3 regions of the Janthinobacterium sp. BJB446 genome follow, and region 1 is predicted to be linked to each of the others. Evidence: predicted binding sites of a transcription regulator. Region 1 holds the regulator's gene; each other region holds the start of a gene.

Region 1 (4,241 bases):
TTTCGGTCCCTGGGAATGGTTCTGGGTCTTGTTCTACAGCCTGGCAACCTACGGCAACGCGGGCTGGCTGCGCGAGCAAGTGTGCAAATACATGTGCCCCTACGCGCGCTTCCAGAGCGCCATGTTCGACCAGGACACGCTGATCATCACCTACGATGCCAAGCGCGGCGAACCGCGTGGCGCCATGAGCAAGAAGGCCGGCAACAACGACAAGCTGGGCGATTGCATCGACTGTACCCTGTGCGTGCAGGTGTGTCCGACCGGCATCGATATCCGCAACGGCCTGCAGTATGAATGCATCGGCTGCGCCGCCTGCGTCGATGCCTGCAACAGCGTGATGGACAAGGTCGAGCGGCCGCGCGGCCTGATACGCTACAGCACCGACCATGCGATGGAAAACAACTTCAATTCGAAGCAGATACGCCAGCGCGCCATGCGCCCGCGCGTCTTGATCTACACTTCCATCCTGGCCCTGATCATCATCGCCGTGTGTACCTCGCTGGCCCTGCGCACGCCCCTGAAAATGGACGTGATCCGCGACCGCGGTTCGATGGGACGCGAAGTGGAGGACGGCATGATCGAAAACGTCTACCGCCTGCAGATCATGAATACGTCCGAGCAAAGCCAGCATTTTAAAATCAGCGCTTCCGGCTTGCCGGGCCTGACCTTGCTGACGCGCGAAGAAGTGACCTTGCAGCCAACGGAAACGCTGGGCTGGCCGATCCGCCTGCGCGTGCCGCACGGCGTCGGCGAGAAGGGCTCGAACAAGATTGCGATCGAATTGCAATCGCTGGACGATCCATCGCTGCATGTGCGTGAAAGCGCGGTATTCATCGTGCCACGTTAACAAGGAAAGGCGGACGGGGACCGGGTGCCCTCGCCGCCGCCACGAAGTTGCAGGAAGGCCGGTCCCCATGCGGGGACTGGCTGATTAAACAGGAGAAATATCATGTCCGACAGTCTGAAACTGCAAGCACCCGTTGCACCGTGGTACAAGCATCGCTGGCCATGGCTGCTGATGATCGGTCCCGGCCTGTCCGTGGTCGTCGGCAGCTTCATGGGCTATATCGCATTTACGCAGCCCGATGCGCTGGTGGTGGGCGATTATTACAAGCAGGGCAAGGCGATCAACCAGGATTTGAAGCGCGACACGATCGCCAGCGACCTGGCCATGGATACGCGCCTGTCATATGACGTGGCTGCAGCGCGCCTCAGTGGTTCCGTGCACAGCTTCGGCAAGGCTTATCAGGCGCCTTTGCTGCTGCACCTGGCGCATGCGACCCTGCCGGAAAAGGATATCAAGCTGCTGGTGCAGCCCGATGCGGCCGGCAATTTTTCCGTGGCACTGCCGATGCTCGAGCGCAGCCGCTGGCAAGTGCTGGTGGAAAACGACAAACGCGAGTGGCGCCTGTCCGGCATCTGGACCTGGCCCCTGCAACGCAGCATCGCGCTGCACGCGGATGAAGAACTGTAAGTCTTATTTGCAGACGTCCGTACCGGCCGTAATCGCTTTCAACTTGGCCGGCTGCAGGATTTCGATCTCGCGGTTCGAGACGCGCAGCCAGCCTTCTTTCTTGAATTTCGACAATAAGCGGCTGACGCTTTCGATGGTCAGGCCCAGGTAGTTGCCGATTTCCTCGCGCGACATGCGCAGCTGGAAATTGCTGCCCGAATAGCCGCGTGCTTCATAGCGCGACGCCAGGTTGACGATGAAGGCGGCAAAACGCTGGGTCGCCTGCATATTGCCCAGCAATAGCATGACGCTTTGCTCGCGCGTGATTTCCTGGCTCATCATGCGGTGGAAATGACGCAGCAGGGTCGGCATATTGCCCAGCAATTGTTCCAGGCTGGAAAACGGAATTTCACACACTTCGCTGTCTTCCAGCGCCACGGCATTACAGTGGTGGCGGTCGGCGCTGATGGCATCCATGCCCAGCAGTTCACCCGCCATCTGGAAACCCGTCACCTGCTCTTCGCCACCCGGATTGATCTGGTAGGTCTTGAAGTGCCCCAGGCGGATCGCGTACAGGTTCTGGAACGAGTCGCCGATGCGGAACAGCGAGGCCCCGCGCACGATCTTGCGGCGGCGGCCGATGATCTGGTCCAGCCTATCCATGTCGCCCACATCAAGGCCCATCGGCAGGCACAATTGATGCATGCTGCAGGTCGAGCATCGTGCACGCAACGCCTCCACGTTCACGGTGGGCAAGGTGGGAGTGAGTAGCGCTTCAGTCATGTCGGTACCTTTTAGAAAATGCAACAACAAGTTTACTGCATACAGCTGCATACAGGGTTGCCGTATGCCAATTTCACCGTAAATTCGGCGAATAAACGACGTCCAGCCTTTAATTATATGGCAACATCGTCAAAAGCCCATACGGGGCGGGCAATTTGCGCGGCGGCGCTTGCCAAGCTGGGGTATTGATAGGAAAATTCCTGACAGCATTATCTGCCGCCTGTGCCGCCCGGCACTGAAAAGGAAATCATGAAGCCTCTCGGCATTAAAGCAAAAGTCGCGCTGGCCACCAGCCTGACCTCGATCGCCATGATCGCGCTGGTCACCATGATCCAGGTGCAGCACATGCGCGACGACTTCACCCGAGTACTGCTGAGCCAGCAGTCATCCCTGATCAGCCGCACCGCTGCCGAGCTCGACGACAAGCTGGGCATGCTGCTGCAGATTGTCACCCTGACGGCCAGGCAGCAGCCGCCGGAACTGATCGCCCAGCCCGCCAAACTGCGCGAATACTATGCGCGCCGCTCGATGCTGGTGCTGTTCGACGACGTGCTGGTGCTCGACGCGCATGGCGCCATCGTGGCCGACATGCCGGAAGTGACGGGGCGCGCCGGCATCAACGTCGCCGAGCGCGAGTACTTCCAGACCGTCCTGCGCACGCGCCAGCCCATGATTACCGAGCCGATGCTGGGCAAGTCGAGCGGCATGCCCATCGTGCAGATGGTGGCGCCCGTGCTGGCCGCCGATGGCCAGGTGGCCGGCGTGGTGATCGGCGTGCTGCGCCTGTACAAGGACAATCTGCTGGGCCGCCTGCGCTCGGAAAAGATCGGCAAGAGCGGCTATTACTTCATCCTCACGCGCGGCGCCGTGCCGCGCTATGTGCTGCACCCCGATACCAGCCGTTTGCTGCAGCCGCGCAAGCCGAACGCCAACCTGACGACCACCCAGCTGCTGAAGGAGGATGGCGAAGGCAGCATGGTCAGCACCAACAGCCGCGGCATCACGGCCGTCAACAGCTTCAAGCGCCTGAAATCCGTGAACTGGCTGCTGGCCGCCTCGCTGCCCGTCGAGGATGCCTTCGAACCGTTCGACGGCGTACTGTACCGGCTGGTGCTGTGGAGCATCCTCGCTTCGCTGCTGGCCGCCTTTGTTCTGGGCTTGGTTACCGTGCGCCTGCTGTCGCCGCTGGTGCGCCTGCGCGACACCCTGCTGGCCCTGCGCACCAGCGGCAGCCGTTTCACCCCCGTGCCGGTACAGCAGCGCGACGAGATCGGCGAACTGACGGAAGCGTTCAATGGCCTGATGAGCGAACGCGACCGCCTGCAGCAGGAACTCGAAGCGCGCGCGGCGGAGCTGGAGCAGGAACGCGACCGGGCCGAGGCGGCCAACCGCGCGAAGAGCGATTTCGTGGCCAACATGAGCCATGAAATCCGCACGCCCCTCAATGCCGTGCTGGGCATGGTGTATTTGCTGGGCAATACCAGGCTCGACACGGAACAGCGCAAGTACCTGACCATGGTCAGAGTGGCGGGCCAGTCGCTGCTGGGCATCCTCAACGATGTGCTCGACTATTCGAAGATCGAGGCGCGCCGCATGGAATTGTCGCCCGTCGAATTCGACCTCGATGAAGTCATGAATACCCTGGCCACGACGATGACCATGAATGCGGGCGAAAAGGAGCTGGAACTGGCCATCGCCGTCGAGCCCGACGTGCCGCGGCGCCTCGTGGGCGACGCCCAGCGCCTGCAGCAAATTCTCGTCAACCTGGCCGGCAACGCCATCAAGTTTACCGAGAGCGGCGAAGTGGTGGTGGCCGTCAGCCTGGCCGAAAGCGAAAACGGGCGCGCCTGGCTGCGCTTCGAAGTGCGCGACACGGGCATCGGCATGACGGAACTGCAGCAACAGCAGCTGTTTGCCGCGTTTTCGCAGGGCGACCAGAGCATCACGCGGCGCTTCGGCGGCACGGGCCTGGGCCTGGCCATCAGCAAGCAGCTGATCCACATGA
Region 2 (4,241 bases), on a different contig from region 1:
GTCAAGTCACTGGCAACCACCGTCTTGCGGCCATCGGCAGCCACGTACATGACAGCGGCATACGGTTCCGCCTCGGCATTCCAAACCAGCGCCAGTTGGCCGCCGCTTTGCGTCGCATCAAACGTGGCATCGTTGGCGGCAGCCTTGCTGCGGCGCGCCGGGCGTTCCAGCTTGGCCAAAGCCTTGCCATTTGCCAGCACTTGCACATCGCTGATTTCGCCCGGATTGGCGAAGCTGACGCGGAAGTGGCTCATGGCGTTGCCGCCATGGTCGGCCACGGAGACGCCATCGAAGGGCAAGTCGATAGTCTGTCCGGACGCCGTCAACACGCGCAAGGTATAAGCATGGCCACTGCCGCTGGCAGCGGCGCCGATGCGCGCCGACGAGGCAACGGCTGGGCGCAAGGCCACGCCGGCTGGCGTGATGCGGCCGGAAATGGTCAGGTAGCCGTTCTCGGCCACGGACATGCTGGCGGCCAGCACATTGCTGCCCGTCACCTGCGTGCTGCGTTTTTCCAGGAATTGCTGCACCCGCGCATAGCTGTAGTCGGAGAACCAGGCGCCGCTGCAATAGCTCATCACGTCTTTCATCGGCGTGCTGCCATAGACTGCCTTGCTCAGCTGGCCGATGCTGCCCGCATAGTTGCTGTTATACAGGGGTTGCGGGCCCAGATTGCCATCCGCATACGGGTAGTCGGCAGCGGCGCCGGCCGGGCCGCCGCAGGCAACGTGCTGCAGCGAGTGGTTGTGGCCCAGCTCGTGCACGAGCGTGGTCAGCCATTCAGGCCATTGATTGCCGAATGGATCGACCGATGCGATGCTGTTGAAGCGGGCATCCAGGCCGATGGCCGACGTGAAGTCGCTGCCGCTGCTGCGCTGGTTGATGTAGGCCAGGCCGGCGGCGCGGGTGGAGGACATTCTCGGCACGAAACCATAGTAATAGGCGCCGCTGTCTTCCAGCGCGCGCTTGTTTTCCAGCTTGCCCAGGGTATCGCTCCACCAGCTGTCGGCCGTGCTGCTGCCTGGCATGCTCAGCGCGGCGCGCGTGGTGATGCTGATATTTTCCGTCGCATACGGATACACGCGCAACAGCGCAGCGCGGACCACCTCGGCGTCCGGCAGTTGCGCCACGCCATCGTCGGTGCTCAAGGGGACGAGTACCAAACGGATCCTGGCCAGGCTGGCCACCATGGGTGCCGCTTCCTGGCTCACTTGCACGCCGTCATTGCCGACGGCCGTCACGCGCACGCGCACGCCGGGCAAGATCCAGCCGGAGGGCAGGACGGCACTGAAATTGCCATTGAAACTGTCATCGTTCTTCGTCGTCGGCAAGAGCGCCGGCCCCGTCATCGCGATGCTGCCCAGGTTGCTGCCATTGGCGGCGGTCGCATTCAAGGTCACGGCCGGGCTGGCCTGGCCCGCCTGCGTGGCCAGCACGGACACGCGCACGGCGGCTGGCTTGCCGCGCGTCAGGCGCAAGGCCGTATTGCTGGCGTTCAAATTCAGTACTTGCGCGAAATCAATGCTGCCCAAAGTAAAGGCCGACACCGTGCCCGCATTCACGGCGATGCGCGAAGCGGCCGACAGCATCACATTGCCCGTTGCCGAGGCTGGCGCGGACAGCAGCAGCTGGCTGGCGCTGGCGCTGACGATGACGGCCGGCGTATTGCCCACCGAAGCTGAGCTGACCTGGTCGAGATTGCTGCCCTGCACCGTCACCGACAAGGTCGCGCCGTTGACGGCCGACGTGATCGACGTCACTGCCACGCTGGCCAGGACCGTGTACGCGTCGCTGCTGATCACATCGTTGTAGGGACCGCGCACCGTCAGCGCGCCTGTCGCTGCGCCCGCAGGCACCACCACTGTCACGCTGCTGGCCGTCTGGCTTTGCGGCGTTGCTGCCGCGCCATTGCCAAACTGTACCGCCGTCACGGCGCCCATGCCGCCGCCCGTGATCGTCACGCTGGAACCGACACCGCCCGTCGCCGGCGCGACGCTGCCCACGCTCAACGGCAGGTACACATTGACGTTATAGCTGGTGGCCGCCGTACCGCTGGCGCTGACCAGGCTCAAGGCACCCGTGACGGGCACGCCAGGCATGGCCAGGGTCACGCTGGTCTCGCTGGCGGCACTGGTGGCAACGGTCACGCCGCCCACCTGGAAGGCCGTCACGCGACTCAGATTCGTGCCCGTGACCACCAGGCTGCCGCCCACGGCAACATTCGCCGCCGAGACGGCCGTCACGGCAGGAATCAGGACGGGCGTACCCGAGGTGGTCGCCACCACCGTGTCGCCACCACCGCCACCACCGCCACCGCAGGCGGACAGGCCCAGCACGACAAACAATGCTACGAGCAGATGGTTTTTCATGGCTGGCAACCATGTTTGTGCAGCGCGATGCCGGGGAGGACACGAGATAAATGTGACATATTGGTGACTTTTGGTGAGAATTTAATTTCTAAGAACCAATATTATGGGTTAATTCGATTCCCAAAGACAACTATTAATGCTTTTGATTCAATTGGTTTTGATAATAGTTAAAATATCTGCTTGGCAAAATTTATTCTGAGCATTATTTCCCTCACTCTGTATTGGCTTAAATCAAAATTAATTTCCTTTGCAGCTATTGCCATTCAATTCATTAAAAATATGCTGAGGCGGCACAAATAATGTGGAAATTTTTCCACAGCCTAGAGGGCGGTATTTTTCTGTCAACTTTGGCGGAAGAATTAACGTTTTGAGTAAGATTTTCAGGAATGTAATTTTCAACAGCAGGCGTGGCAAGAGGCGATGTGTTGCAAGAAGGCCAGCCGTGGGGCGAACGGCCGCTTTTGCTTAAAACCAAAGCAGCCTGATGCCGTATAATTTTAGACCCGGTGAAATCAGGCGATTGCCACCTTCTGCCTGCCCTACCCGGCCGGCACTCTCCGTCAGCTGATCCTGCTGGCCCGCATCCGCCTCTTGCCTGTCCTGTCGCCGCGCCGCCGCCCGTTTGCCTATTGAAAGCATGAAATGAACGATACCGTGATCCCCGCCATGTCCCCGACCGAAGCCACCTTGCGCGCCATTCTGGCGCAGCGGATCATGATCCTCGACGGCGCGATGGGCACGATCATCCAGCAATACAAGCTCGACGAAGAAGCCTACCGCGGCGGCCCCGCCGGCCGTTTCATCGATTTCGCCGCGCCGGCAGACAGTGGCGCGCGCGAATTGTTCGTCAAGGGCAATAACGAGCTGCTGACCCTGACGCAGCCGCACATCATCCAGGAAATCCACGAGCGCTACCTGGCGGCCGGCGCCGACCTGATCGAAACGAATACCTTTGGCGCCACGACCATCGCGCAAGACGATTACCACATGGCCCACCTGGCCTATGAAATGAACGTGCAGGCGGCCAAGCTGGCGCGCGCCGCCTGCGACAAGTATTCCACCCCGGACAAGCCGCGCTTCGTCGCCGGCGCCCTGGGCCCCACGCCGAAGACGGCGTCGATCTCGCCGGACGTGAACGACCCGGCCGCGCGCAACGTTACCTTCGACCAGTTGGTAGCCGCCTACCTGCAGCAGACGCAGGGCCTGGTGGAAGGCGGCGCCGACGTGCTGCTGGTGGAAACCATTTTCGATACCTTGAACTGCAAGGCGGCCCTGTTCGCCATCGACCTGTTCTACGAGCAGAATCCTGGCGTCGTGCGCCTGCCCTTGATGATTTCCGGCACCGTCACGGATGCCTCGGGACGCATCTTGTCGGGCCAGACCGTGCCCGCCTTCTGGAATTCCGTGCGCCACGCAAAACCGCTGACCATCGGCCTGAACTGTGCGCTGGGCGCCGCCCTGATGCGTCCGTACGCGGAAGAGCTGGCCAAGATCGCCGACACCTTCGTGTGTATCTACCCGAACGCGGGCTTGCCCAACCCCATGAGCGACACGGGCTTTGACGAGTTGCCAGCCGACACGTCCGCCCTGCTGCGCGAATTCGCCGACGCGGGCTTTTTGAACATGGCGGGCGGCTGCTGCGGCACCACGCCCGAGCACATCGCCGCCATCGGCCAATTGCTGTCGAAAAACACGCCGCGCAGCGTGCCGGCGCCATCGCACGACTTGCGCCTGGCGGGCCTGGAACCGTTCGTCGTCAATGACGAATCGCTGTTCGTCAACGTGGGCGAGCGCACCAACGTCACGGGTTCGAAAGCGTTCGCGCGCATGATTCTCAACGAGCAATACGACGAAGCCCTGTCCGTGGCGCGC
Region 3 (4,241 bases), on a different contig from region 1:
TTGTCAGTGCACCACGGCCGGCGCAAAGCGCTCGAACAGGATATTGTTTTCAGTGTGGATGTGCGTCATCAGGTCGGCACGGAAGGTGCGCAAGCCCGTGTACAGCGCGCGCCAGGTGGTGCAGGCGCCGGCCGGCGCGGTGATATCGTTCGTCATCGCCTCCATGGCGCGCAAGGCCACGCCATGATCGTCGTGCTCCATGCGCATCACGTTGATGGGCGCGCCGGCCCGGGGCCCCTGGCCGCGCACGATCATAGGGAACAGCACGTCTTCTTCCTTGCGCATATGGCTTTCCAGCTCCTGCGCCATGGCCGACAGGTGTTCCGCCAGCCCGTGCGGACAGTCGGCGCGCTCGCCATGCACCTGCTCGACCTTGCGTGCCAGGCGTATCAGCTCGGGCAGCTGCTCGCGGTGCACGGCGTGGTAGCGCGCCAGGATGTGTTCCACCAGCTCGGTGGCCGAGGCTTCCTGCCAGTCACGCTCGCCGCTGGTATCTGCGCGCCCTGCCAGCAGCCGCAGTTCCTCGACGATGGGCGCCGTGTCCACGCCGGCCGCTTCGGCCGCTGCGCGCAGGGTCTTGTTGCCGCCGCAGCAGAAATCCAGGCGGTGCGCATCGAACAGGCGCGTGGCGCCAGGGATGCGGCGAGCCAGTTGGCCCAGTGATTGGTCGATCATTTCCATAACAGTTCCTTGATGATGAATAGGGTTTATTGGCGGGCGCCCGCGTGGTAGACGCCGGGCACGGGTTCGCCAGTCACTTCCAGCACGCCCACGGCGCCCTTGCCGGCGCGCGACAAGGCATGGTCGACCAGCAGATAGCTGCCCGGATGCTGTACCTTGAGTTCGACGATGGTCGCGCCGCCCGGTGCCACCAGGGTGGTTTGCACGTCGTGTTTCGGGCTGCTGATCGAGCCTTCGCTGTACACCTTGTCGAATATCTCGCCGATGATGTGGAACGATGAAATCTTGTTCGGGCCGCCGACGCCGAAATAGATGCGCACCGTCTCGCCGACTTTCGCCTGCAATTTGTGCGTCTTGCTCAAGGCGCCCACTTCGCCGTTGAAGACGTAGTAGTCGGGCAGTTCATTGGCCATTTTTTCCAGGTTCGGTTCCTGGTGCACGGGCGCGCCGTGCGGACGGCCCGTGTACATCTCGCCCTGCATCACGTAATACTCGCGGTCGACTTTTGACAGGCCGCCTTCCGGTTCGACCAGGATCATGCCGTACATGCCGGCCGCGATATGCTGCGGCACCAGGGGCGTGGCGCAGTGATACACGTACAGGCCCGGATTGAGCGCCTTGAAGGTGACTGTTTTTTCCTGCCCCGGCGCCACCTGCGTGTGCTGTCCGCCGCCATGGCCGCCCGTCACGGCGTGCAGGTCGATCGAGTGGATCATCTTGCTGTCCTTGGCATTGAACAGGGTCAGTTCCACCGTGTCGCCCACCTTCGCGCGCAGCATCGGGCCGGGCACTTGCCGGTTGAAGGTCCAGTACGTAAAACTGGTGCCGTCATCGAGCTTGCCCGGCAGTTCCACCGTCTCCATGCGGTATTTCAGGGTTTGCGGCGCGCGCGCGCCGATGGCGGCCGGCACGGAGGCCGGATTGGCTGCAACGCTGACGGCCGATGGATCAGGACCGCGCATCGGCGACGGTGCGGGCGTGTACAGGGCCAGCGCGGCGGCCTGGCTCGATTCGCTGGCAGCGCTGCCGGCGCCAGCAGCCTTCGGTGCCCCGGCTTCAGCCAGCGAGGTGCCGCTCACTTCCAGCTTGCCTTCCATGCCGATCTGGCGGTGGCCGGGAATCGAGCAGTAATAGGTGAACGTGCCGGCGCGCGTGACCTTGAAGCGCACGGTGGTGCTGCCGCTATTGGCGCTGAACTTGGCCGAGGCCACATTGAGCTCCGGGATCAGCAGGTCGTGCTCGGCGCCTTCGCCGCTTTTCAGCACGAGTTCGACCGTGTCGCCCACCTTGGCCGCCAGCACGGGATTGACCTGGCCCTTGGCATCGATGAACACCATCTTGCCGTCGACGATATTGGTTTGCAGTTCATAGCGCTTGAGCGTGGCGGCGGCGGGTTTGGCCGCAGTGGCGGCAGCGCTGGCCGGCAGGCTCGCCTGGGCTTGCACGGACAGGGGCATGGCCAGTACGCAGACGGCGGCGGCAATGGCGCGGAGAGAGGGAGTCGTTTTCATCAAGCTTTCCTTGGTCTTGTATGCCGGTTCGGCCCCCTTACCTAGGCAAACGACGTGCCAGGAAAAACTTGTTTTAAATCAACGATTTGAAAATTGCAGGGTCGGTATGACCCTTTTAAAGCATGGTCCGTTGTACCCTGCATGGTACTTATGACCACCACTGCCATCCACCTGCTGCTGCTCACCGACCTGGTCGCCGACCTGCCCGTGGCCGTGCGCCTGCAGCGCCTGGTCGGCAGCCTGCGCGCCCACTTCGGCTGCGAGGCCGTGGCCTTGCTCAAGCTCGATGGCGAGCACTTGCGCCCCGTGGCGATGGCCGGCCTGGCCAGCGACGCGCTGGGACGCCGCTTCGCCGTCGCCGACCATCCGCGCCTGGCCGCCATCCTGCAGCGGCGCGGCGTGCTGTGCTTCCATCACGACAGTTCCTTGCCCGATCCCTACGATGGCCTGATCGCCGAGCGGGCCGGCGAGCCGCTGCCCGTGCACGACTGCATGGGCATGGCGCTGGATCTGGAGGGCGAACGCTGGGGCGTGATCACGCTCGACGCGCTGCAGGTAGGCACTTTCGATACGCAGGCGCAGCGCGACCTGGGCGAGCTGGCCTGCGCCATCGAGGCGGCCGTACGCGTCACGCGCCTGGAGGCGGAAATCCGCGCCCTGCGCCTGTCGGGCGGCGCCATGCTGGCCGATGCGCAAGCGCCGCGCGAGGAACACGATTTCGTCGGCCAGAGCAGCGCCATCACGCACTTGCTGCACGAATTGCAGGTGGTCGCCGATTCCGAACTGCCCGTGCTGCTGCTGGGGGAAACGGGCGTCGGCAAGGAACTGTGCGCGCACCGCCTGCACCGCCTGTCGCGCCGCGCCGGCAAGCCCCTGATCCATGTCAATTGCGCGGCCTTGCCCGAGTCCCTGGCCGAGAGCGAATTGTTCGGCCATGTACGCGGTGCGTTTTCCGGCGCCGTCAGCGACCGGCCCGGGCGTTTCGAGGCGGCCGAAGGGGGTACCCTGTTTCTCGATGAAGTGGGGGAGTTGCCGCTGTCGATACAGGCCAAGCTGCTGCGCACCTTGCAAAATGGCGAAATCCAGCGCCTGGGTGCGGACCGGCCGCGCAGGGTCAACGTGCGCGTGATTGCCGCCACCAACCGCAGCCTGCGCGAGCATGTGCGCGACGGTTCGTTCCGCGCCGACCTGTACCACCGTTTATCCGTGTATCCCGTGCCGATTCCGCCGCTGCGCGAGCGGGGTAATGACGTGCTGCTGCTGGCCGGTGGTTTCCTGGAACTGAACCGCGCGCGCCTGGGCTTGCGCAGCCTGCGCCTGTCCGCCGCGGCGGAAAACGCCTTGTGCCATTACCGCTGGCCGGGCAACGTGCGCGAACTGGAACATGTGATCAGCCGGGCCGCGCTGAAAGCCGTGATCCGCGGCGCGGACCGCAAGGACATCGTGACCCTGGAAACGGATATGCTCGACCTCGATGCGCTGGAAGCGCCGGCCGGTGCGGACGCGCCGCAAGTGGCGCCAGCCGCGTGCGGCACGCCAGCGGCGCCGCTACTGTCCATGCATCAGATCGTGGAAGCGAGCCAGCGCCAGGCCATCCGGCAAGCGCTGGTCCTGCATCAGGATAACTGGGCCGCTGCCGCGCGCCAGCTGGGGCTGGACGCCAGCAATTTACATAAGCTGGCGCGCCGGGTGGGCTTGAAAGCCTGACCAAACCTACTGCGCGTCGTGATTTGCGGCCTCCGATGCTCACTGCCTCGGCGGCCCCGTGCATTCGCACAGCTCCGCGTCTCGGCCACAACTCATCGCCGCTCGCTACGGTTTTGTCAGGTATCAGAACAACTAGTAGACCCTGCGATACCGCTCAGCGGTGAGTGACCAGGGTGCTCGGCAGGCTGTGGAAGTAGGCGGCCAGGTCCTTGATGTCCTGGTTGCTCAGCGGTTTTACCTGGCCCGTCATGATGGCGTTGTTGCGGCCATTGGGCTTGTCGCCCCGTTTATACGCCGTCAGAGCGTGTTCCAGGTAGTCCTTGTGCTGGCCCGCCAGTTTCG

What was found. The regulator FNR, encoded in region 1, switches genes on or off when oxygen is low (the NO sensors DNR and NnrR bind a similar motif). The targets are predictions, from matches to a motif close to TTGATNNNNATCAA.
Region 2: the regulator FNR is predicted to act here: its motif matches at 2,591-2,604, upstream of CSQ92_RS25085 (IPT/TIG domain-containing protein).
Region 3: the regulator FNR is predicted to act here: its motif matches at 2,261-2,274, upstream of nirK (copper-containing nitrite reductase).

The regions. Positions count from the first base shown of each region.
Region 1 is NZ_PDZK01000004.1:371,635-375,875, reverse strand. Features, by position in the region: gene ccoG (cytochrome c oxidase accessory protein CcoG) at 1-847, shown strand, start outside; gene CSQ92_RS23750 (FixH family protein) at 950-1,474, shown strand; gene fnr (fumarate/nitrate reduction transcriptional regulator Fnr) at 1,478-2,236, opposite strand; gene CSQ92_RS23740 (response regulator) at 2,486-4,241, shown strand, end outside.
Region 2 is NZ_PDZK01000005.1:214,415-218,655, forward strand. Features, by position in the region: gene CSQ92_RS25085 (IPT/TIG domain-containing protein) at 1-2,369, opposite strand, end outside; gene metH (methionine synthase) at 3,012-4,241, shown strand, end outside.
Region 3 is NZ_PDZK01000002.1:317,061-321,301, forward strand. Features, by position in the region: gene ytfE (iron-sulfur cluster repair protein YtfE) at 4-681, opposite strand; gene nirK (copper-containing nitrite reductase) at 708-2,192, opposite strand; gene norR (nitric oxide reductase transcriptional regulator NorR) at 2,343-3,899, shown strand; gene CSQ92_RS17175 (c-type cytochrome) at 4,054-4,241, opposite strand, start outside.